DNA from 2 places in the Streptomonospora halophila genome. Region 1 is predicted to be linked to the other one. Evidence: riboswitches for the same ligand, from Rfam matches in the RefSeq annotation. Region 1 holds a riboswitch; the other holds the start of a gene.

Evidence for each region. A riboswitch is a leader RNA that binds a small molecule or an ion and turns the genes downstream of it on or off. The one in region 1 is predicted to bind thiamine pyrophosphate.
Region 2: another riboswitch for thiamine pyrophosphate. It lies ahead of ABEA15_RS22760 (ECF transporter S component); the one in region 1 lies ahead of thiO (glycine oxidase ThiO).

What each region holds. Positions count from the first base shown of each region.
Region 1 is NZ_BAABIK010000001.1:388,072-392,256, reverse strand. Features, by position in the region: gene ABEA15_RS01695 (long-chain fatty acid--CoA ligase) at 1-708, opposite strand, end outside; gene thiE (thiamine phosphate synthase) at 853-1,503, opposite strand; gene ABEA15_RS01685 (Rv2175c family DNA-binding protein) at 1,604-1,963, opposite strand; TPP riboswitch at 2,228-2,341, shown strand; gene thiO (glycine oxidase ThiO) at 2,338-3,561, shown strand; gene thiS (sulfur carrier protein ThiS) at 3,552-3,752, shown strand; gene ABEA15_RS01670 (thiazole synthase) at 3,856-4,185, shown strand, end outside.
Region 2 is NZ_BAABIK010000036.1:35,260-39,444, forward strand. Features, by position in the region: gene glgP (alpha-glucan family phosphorylase) at 1-1,257, shown strand, start outside; TPP riboswitch at 1,918-2,025, shown strand; gene ABEA15_RS22760 (ECF transporter S component) at 2,190-2,753, shown strand; gene ABEA15_RS22765 (ABC transporter ATP-binding protein) at 2,750-4,185, shown strand, end outside.

The sequences.
Region 1 (4,185 bases):
CAGGCCCCAGCTCATGGCGTGGAACATGGGCACGACGGCGAGCACGGTGTCACCCTGGGCGACGGCCATGCCGTCGGTCATGCACACCTGCATGGAGTGCAGGTACATCGACCGGTGGCTGTAGGCGACGCCCTTGGGCGCCCCGGTCGTGCCGGAGGTGTAGCACATCGCGGCGGCGTCGCGCTCGTCGATCTCGGGCCAGTCGAAGGTGTCGGGCCGTTGGGCGAGCAGGTCCTCGTAGGAGTGCACCTCCACGCCCTCGGCGGCGAGGCCGCCGGGCTCCCCTCCGGCGACGATCACGTGGCGCACGGTGCGCAGCCGCGGCAGGACCGGCGCGAACACCGGGACGAGGGAGGCGTCGACGATGACGACGCGGTCCTCGGCGTGGTCGGCGATGTAGGCGACCTGGTCGGCGTGCAGCCGGATGTTGAGCGTGTGCAGCACCGCGCCCATGGCCGGGACGGCGAGGTAGGCCTCCAGGTGCTCCTGGTTGTTCCACTGGAATGTGGCCACGCGCTCGTCTCCGGCGACCCCGAGCCCGCGCAGCGCGTGGGCCAGGCGGGCGGCGCGCGCGCCGACCTCGCCGAGGGTGGCGCGGCGGGGCTCGCCGCCGGTCCAGGTGGTGATGCGGGCCCGGCTGTGCACCGAGGTGCCGTAGCGGACGAGGTCGCCGACGGACAGCGGGACGTCCTGCATGGTGCTGCGCATTCGCCCTCACCCTTCACGCAGTACGGACGTGATTCGTGTCACCGACGCTAGAAGGGGCGGGGCACGCGGGAAAGCATGCCGGGCACATCGTTACCTGACGGTGTTAGGCAAAGGGTGCGCCCGCCGGAGGGGGCACGGGCGCGTTCAGCCCGCGGCGGCGAGCCTGCGCGCGAGCTCCTCCGCCGCGGCGCGCGGGTCCTCGGCGCCGGTGATGGCGCGCACGACGACCACGCGCCGGGCGCCGGCCGCCACCACGCGGTCGAGGTTGGCCAGGTCGATGCCGCCGATGGCGAACCAGGGGCGCTGCGGGGCCATCGCAGCGGTGCGCTCCACCAGCTCCAGCCCGGCGGCGGCCCGGCCCGGCTTTGTAGGCGTGGTCCAGGTCGGACCCACGCAGAAGTAGTCGACGCCCTCCTCCTGGTCGGAGGCGGCCGCCATCGCCGCGTCGCTGTTGGAGCGGCCGATCAACGGACCGGCGCCGACGACGGCGCGCGCGTGGGCCACAGGCAGGTCCTCCTGGCCCAGGTGCAGCACGTCGGCGCCCGCCGCCAGGGCGATGTCGGCGCGGTCGTTGACCGACATCAGGGCCCCGTGGCGCTCGCAGGCGGCCCGCACGGTCTCCAGCGCGGCGAGCTCCCCTCGGGCCTCCAGGGACTTGTCGCGCAGCTGGACGATGTCGACGCCGCCGGCCAGCGCGGCGTCGAGGAACTCGGCGAGGTCGCCCCGGTCGGCGCGGGCGTCGGTGCACAGGTAGAGGCGCGCCCGGTCCAGGCGCTCTCGCAGGCTCGCGTTCACCGGGCCAGGGTAACCGCCGCGGGCCGGGCGCCCGCGCGCGCCCTCCTCCGCCGGGGCGGGCCGCCCCGGCGGGGGCGGACGCCTCCGGCTCAGGGCGCGGTCAGAAGGCCATGGCCTGCGCGCGGCGGCGGACCTCGGTGCCGCGGTTGTCGCTCAGCGCCTCGATGGGCGCTCCCGGCAGCGTGTCGTCAGGGGTGAACATCCACTCCAGCGCCTCTTCGGTGCTGAACCCGGAGTCGGCCAGGACGGTGAGCGTGCCGGGCAGACCCTTGACGACGTCGCCGCGGGAGATGAACGCGGCCGGGACGCAGAGCTCGCCGCCGCGCCGCACGCCCAGCAGCTTGTGGTCGGCGATGAACTGCTTGACCCGGTTCGGGCTGACGTTCAGCTCCTGCGCCGCGTCCTTCAGTGTCATCCATTCACCGACGAGGGCGTCGATGTCGCTGTCGTTCTCGTTCACGCTGCCAATGTGCCACACCCGCCCCCGTGCCAAACTCCGCTGCGGCGGCGTATCGCTCAGGGCGTAGGGCGCGTGTTCGGCGGGTCGCTGTCCTCCTGCGCAGCGCCCCGCTCCGGAACAGCGCTGCACGCCCCGACCACGGGGCGCACCCACGCGTCCGAGTCGTGGACGGATCCGTCGAACACGCCCCGGCCCGGTCCGCCGGGAGGAGCGCCGCTCCGCCCGGGACACCCCGGCGGGCCGGGCCCTAGAATGGGTGCGGACGAGAACACCCGCGGGAGCCGGGGCGGGACCCGGCTGAGAGGGAGGCTGGCCGCCTCCGACCGCATGAACCTGATCCGGGTCATACCGGCGAAGGAAGTGGCAGCAGGACCGTGTGTGCAGCGACCGACCTCTCCGCCTCGCAGCGCACCGCCGACGTGGTCGTCGTCGGCGGCGGGCTCGTCGGGCTGGCCACCGCTTGGCGTGCCGCCCGCGCCGGGCTGAGCGTGACCGTGGTGGCCGAACCGGTCGAAGGCTCCGCCTCGACCGTGGCCGCCGGCATGCTCACCCCCGCCACCGAGGCCTCCTACGGCGAGGAGGCGCTGATGCGCCTCGCCGTCCTCTCCCGCGACCGCTACCCCTCCTTCGTCGCCGAACTTGAGGAGGACAGCGGGCTGGATGCGGGCTACCGCGCCGAGGGCACCCTGCAGGTCGCCTTCGACACCGACGACATGGCCCGGCTCGGCCACCTCGGCGAGCTGCGGGAGCGCCTGGGCCTGTCCACCGAGCGGCTCACCGGGCGCGAGTGCCGCAGGCTGGAGCCCATGCTGGCGCCGTCGGTGCGCGGCGGATACCTGGCGGCCGACGACCACTCCGTGGACCCGCGCGCACTGCTGGAGGCGATGCGCGCCGCCGCCGAGCGGCGGGGCGCCGTGGGCGTGCGCGACCGCGCGGGCCGACTGGTCCTCGACGGCGGCCGCGCCCGGGGGGTCGTACTCGACTCCGGCAACGAGGTCTCCGCGGGGCAGGTCGTGCTGGCCGCCGGGGTGGGCACCCCGGCGATCGAGGGGGTCCCCGAGGGCGTGGTGCCGCCGCTGCGCCCGGTGAAGGGCCAGCTGCTGCGCCTGCGCACGCCCGAGGGCGAGGACCCGATCGTCACCCGCACCGTGCGCGGCCTGGTCAAGGGATCGCCCGTGTACCTGGTACCGCGCGGCTCCGGCGAGATCGTGCTCGGCGCCACCCAGGAGGAGCAGGGCTTCGACACCCGCCTGACCGCCGGCGGCCTGTGGCAGGTGCTGCGCGACGCCCACGAGCTGGTGCCCGGCGTCAGCGAGCTGGAGGTCGCCGAGACCTGTGTGGGGCTGCGCCCCGGCTCCCCCGACAACGAACCGCTGCTGGGCCCCACCGCGGTCCCCGGGCTGCACCTGGCCGCCGGCCACTTCCGGCACGGGGTGCTGCTCGCCCCGGCCACCGGTGACGCCATGGCCCAGGCTCTGACCACCGGCGCGCTTCCCGACTACGCGCGCCGGTTCGCCGCCACCCGCGCCGCCGGCGGTCTCCCCGCCGCCGCGGACGGCGGCCGCACCGAGGGAGGCGAGCAGGACCAGTGGATGTGATCATCAACGGCGAGCGCCGCGCGGTCCCACCCCGGACCACCGTGGAGGAGGTCGTGCGCTCTCTGACGCACCGGCCCGCCGGCATCGCCGTCGCGCTCAACGACGAGGTCGTGCCCAAGGCGGGCTGGGCCACCACCGAGGTCGGCGAGGACGACCGCGTCGACGTGCTCACCGCGGTCCAAGGAGGCTGACGTGACCCATACGCACACCCCGGCGAGCCCGGAGGCCGCCGGAGCTCCCGGCACCGGCCGCGAGGACCGGCCGCACCCCGGCGCGGAGTCCGGCGAGGACCCGCTGGTCATCGCCGGGCGCTCGTTCACCTCCCGGCTCATCACCGGAACCGGCGGCGCGCCCTCGCTGCGCGTCCTGGAGGACGCCCTGGCCGCCTCGGGCACCGAGCTGACCACCGTCGCGCTGCGCCGGGTCTCCCCCGGCGCCGAAGGAACGGTGTGGGACGTGCTGCGGCGCAACGGCATCCGGCCGCTGCCCAACACCGCCGGCTGCTACACCGCCGGCGACGCGCTGCGCACCGCCCGCCTGGCCCGCGAGGCACTGGAGACCGACTGGGTCAAGCTGGAGGTCGTCGCCGACGAGCGCACCCTGCTGCCCGACCCGGTCGAGCTG
Region 2 (4,185 bases), on a different contig from region 1:
GCCGAGCTGTGGGAGATGCGCCGCACGCTGCGCGAACGGCTCGTCGTCGACGTCCGCGAGCGCCTGCGCGCGTCCTGGCGCCGGCGCGGCGCCTCCCAGGCCGAGCTGGGCTGGGTCGACGACGTGCTCGACCCCGAGGTGCTGACGATCGGCTTCGCCCGCCGGGTGCCCTCCTACAAGCGGCTCACCCTGATGCTGCGCGACCGCGAGCGGCTCGCCTCGATGCTGCTGGAGCCGGACCGGCCGCTGCAGATCGTCGTCGCGGGCAAGGCGCATCCGGCCGACGAGGGCGGCAAGCGGCTCATCCAGGAGATCGTGCGCTTCGCCGACGACCCCCGGGTGCGGCACCGGATCGTCTTCCTGCCCGACTACGACATGGCACTGGCACGGGCTCTGGTGCAGGGCTGCGATGTCTGGCTGAACAACCCGCTGCGCCCACTGGAGGCCTGCGGCACCTCGGGCATGAAGTCGGCCCTCAACGGCGGACTCAACCTGTCGGTGCGCGACGGCTGGTGGGAGGAGTGGTACGACGGCTCCAACGGCTGGGCCGTCCCCACCGCCGACGGCGTCGAGGACCCCGACCGGCGCGACGCCATCGAGGCCGCTGCGCTCTACGACCTGGTCGAGCAGCAGGTGGTGCCGCTGTTCTACGACTTCGACGACCGCGGCCTGCCCAAGCGGTGGCTGGAGATGGTCAAGCACACGCTGGTCTCGCTGGGCCCGAAGGTGCTGGCCACCCGCATGGTGCAGGAGTACGTGACCCGGCTCTACCAGGGCGCGGCCGACTCCTCGCGCGCGCTGGCCGCGGGCGGCATGCGCGGCGCGGGCGAGCTGGCCGCGTGGAAGCGGCGCGTGCGCGGCGCCTGGCCGGATGTGCGGGTGGAGCACGTCGAGATGACCGGCTGCGAAGGCCCGCCCCTGGTCGGCGGCGACCTGCGGGTGCGCGCGTGCGTCGAACTGGGCGGGCTGGCCCCCGAGGACGTGCGGGTCGAGGTGGCCGTGGGGCGGGTCAGCGACTCGGAGTCGCTGGTCGACCCGGTCCTGGCCGAGCTGTCGGCGGACGAGGGCGCCGCTGAGGCCGCCGGTTCGCGGACGGTGTGCTACCACGGCTCGGTGCCGCTGCGGCGCGCGGGGAGCTGCGGGTTCACCGTGCGGGTGCTGCCGCACCACTCCCTGCTCGCAGACAACGCCGAGATGGGGCTGGTCGCGACCCCCGAGCCGCCCGAGGCCGTCAAGGAGGGAATGGTCCTGCGGTGAGGCCGGCGCGCCTCAGCAAGTCGGATCGTAGCCATGTCGTTCTGTGAGCCAAGGAGTTGACTGCCTGTTTTGTCTTCCTAAGCCCGCTTGGCCTCCGACTTCGCCGCGCTCCGCCGGCAGCTCGCGGCCGCGCGGCGCGGGCACCACGATGTGGCGCCGGCGTCCGTCGGGGTCGCGCCGCCGCTCGGCGAGGCCGCTGCTCTCCAGGTCGTTGACGGTCCCCGCCATGGCGTCGGGGTCGATGCCCAGCCGCCGGCCGGCTCCCGCTGTGAGACGGCGGTTCCATCGCGGCGGCCGTGGCGAGCACGGTGACGTGGCGCGCGTTCGGCCCCAGCGGCTCGAAGGCCGCCACGATCATCGCGAGCACCGTTTCGCCGAGCTTGCTGAGCCGGTGGCCGGTGTCGCCCCGCAGAGCGCTCCGGGATACCCCGCCGACGTCGTCCGCGCTGTTCATGTCCGCATGCCGGTTCCGGCTGATCGCCGCACCGCGCTGGGCCGCGGCGCCGACCGCGCCCGGCGCCCGCTGCCCGACCCGTCCCAGTGCCGCGGCAGGCATGCCGCCGTCCGCCGTCCGCCCGGGTGCGGTGGCATCACCTCCTGCGACCTGCGCATTCGGCGCCCACCTTGACCTTCGGTGTGCGTAGGTCCCCATAATGGAGGCGAAACCGACAGGGGAGCGCTTGGGCGCTGAGAGTGCGGTCCGCGACCGCAGACCCTCACACACCTGATCTGGGTAATGCCAGCGCAGGGAGTCGTGAACCCGTCCGCCGGTTCGGCGCGGCCGCGCGCCCCGATGCGCGGGCGCCCGGTTTCCGGCCGGCGCTCTTGGCCGGGTCTCCCTCGCTTCGTCTGCGAAGGGACGTCCTGTGAGTGATCAGAAGCCGCCGACCGGCAACGCGAACCCGGAGCCGGCCGCCGGTGCCGGTGCCACGGTGAGGCAGCGCTACCGCACGGTCGACATCGTCGTCCCCGCTGTGCTGGGTGTGGCCGTCGGCGTGATCTTCTGGGCGTGGAACCTGCTGTGGCAGGTCTCCGCCCCGCTGTTCGCGTTCTTCCCGCCCGCCCAGGCGGTCGTCTACGGCATGTGGCTGGTGCCCGGAGTCCTGGGCGGGCTCATCGTCCGCAAGCCCGGCGCCGCAGTGCTGACCTCCACGGCTGCCGCGTTCGTGTCCATGGTGCTCGGCACGCCCTGGGGCGTCGAGGTCGCCCTGGCGGGCTTCGTCCAGGGCCTGCTGCCCGAGCTGATCTTCGCCGCCGGCCGCTACCGCCGCTGGGGCATGCCGATCGCGCTGCTCGCCGGCGCGGCCGCCGGAATCGCGCCCGCCGTGTGGGACAACGTCCGCTACTACCCCACCTGGCCGCTGTCCTTCCAACTCACCTACGGCGTTCTCGTCGTGATCAGCGCCGCCGTCATCGGCGGCGCCGGCTCCCGGCTGCTCACATCGGCCCTGGCCAGGGCCGGCGCGCTCTCCGCGTTCCCCTCGGCGCGCGGATGAGGGCCGACCGCGGCGGCGCCCGCGTCGAGCTGTCCGGCTGGGGGTGGCGCCACTCGGGCCGCAGCGGATGGTCGCTGCGCGGCGTCGACCTCGTCGTGGAGCCGGGGGAGCGGGTGCTGCTGCTCGGCGCCTCCGGTGCGGGCAAGAGCACGCTGCTGCACGCGATGGCCGGGCTGACCGGCGGCGCCGGCGCCATCTCCGGCGACGAGGAGGGGCGGCTGCTCGTCGACGGCGGCCGCGCCGACGCCGCGCGCGGCTCGGTCGCGCTCGTCAGCCAGGACCCCGAGACGCAGCTGGTCATGGCCCGCTCGGGCGACGACGTCGCGTTCGGCCCGGAGAACCTCGGTCTGGAGCGCGCGGACATCTGGGCGCGGGTCCGCGACGCGCTGGAGGAGGTCGGCTTCGGCTACGGTCCCGACCGGCCCACCGCGGCCCTGTCCGGCGGGGAGAAGCAGCGCCTGGTGCTGGCCGGGGCCCTGGCGATGCGGCCGCGCCTGCTGCTGCTCGACGAGCCAACGGCCAACCTCGACCGCGGCGGCGCCGCCCGGATCCGGCGCGTGCTCGCGCACCTGCTGCGCAGCAGCGAGGCGACCATGGTGCTCGTCGAGCACAGCGTGGCCGAGGTGGTCGGCGCCTCCGACGCAAACGGCGCCCAGGACGCGGTGGCCGCCCTCGTCGACCGGGTCGTCGCGGTCGAACCGGGCGGAGGCGTGATCGCCGACGGTGCCCCTTCCGCCGTCTTCGCCGACCAGGGCGCCGCGCTGGCCGAACAGGGCGTATGGGTGCCCGGACGCGAGCCGCGCCCCCGCGTGCGCCCGGTCGCACTGCCGGGACCGGCGGTGATCGAGGCGGTGGACTGCGCCGCGCGGGCCCCCGGCGGCGCCGGCTTGGCGGGCGAGCCGGGCGCCGAGGTCCTGCACGGCGTCGGCGCCGCGGCGCACGCGGGCACCGCGACCGCTCTGACCGGACCGAACGGAGCGGGCAAGTCCACCCTGCTGGGCCTGCTGGCCGGGCTCGACGCGCCCCGGGGCGGAACGGTCGCGCCCCGCGGGCGCCTGGCCGAGATCAGCACCCGTCCGCTGGCGAGGTGGCCGGCCCGGCGCCTCGCCCGCCACGTGGGGACGGTGTTCCAGCACGCTGAGGACCAGTTCGTCACCGGCCGCGTCCGCGACGAGCTCGCCTTCGCGCCCCGCCGTGCCGGGCTGGGGCCCCGCGATACGCAGCGGCGCGTGGACGAGCTGCTGGAGCGCCTGCGGCTGACCGGCCTGGCCGACGTGCACCCCTTCACCCTCTCCGGCGGGGAGAAGCGGCGGCTGTCGGTGGCGACGGCGCTGAGCTCGGGCGCCTCCCACGCGCCGGACGTGCTGCTGCTGGACGAGCCGACCTTCGGGCAGGACACCCGCACCTGGGCCGAGCTCGTGGAACTGCTGGC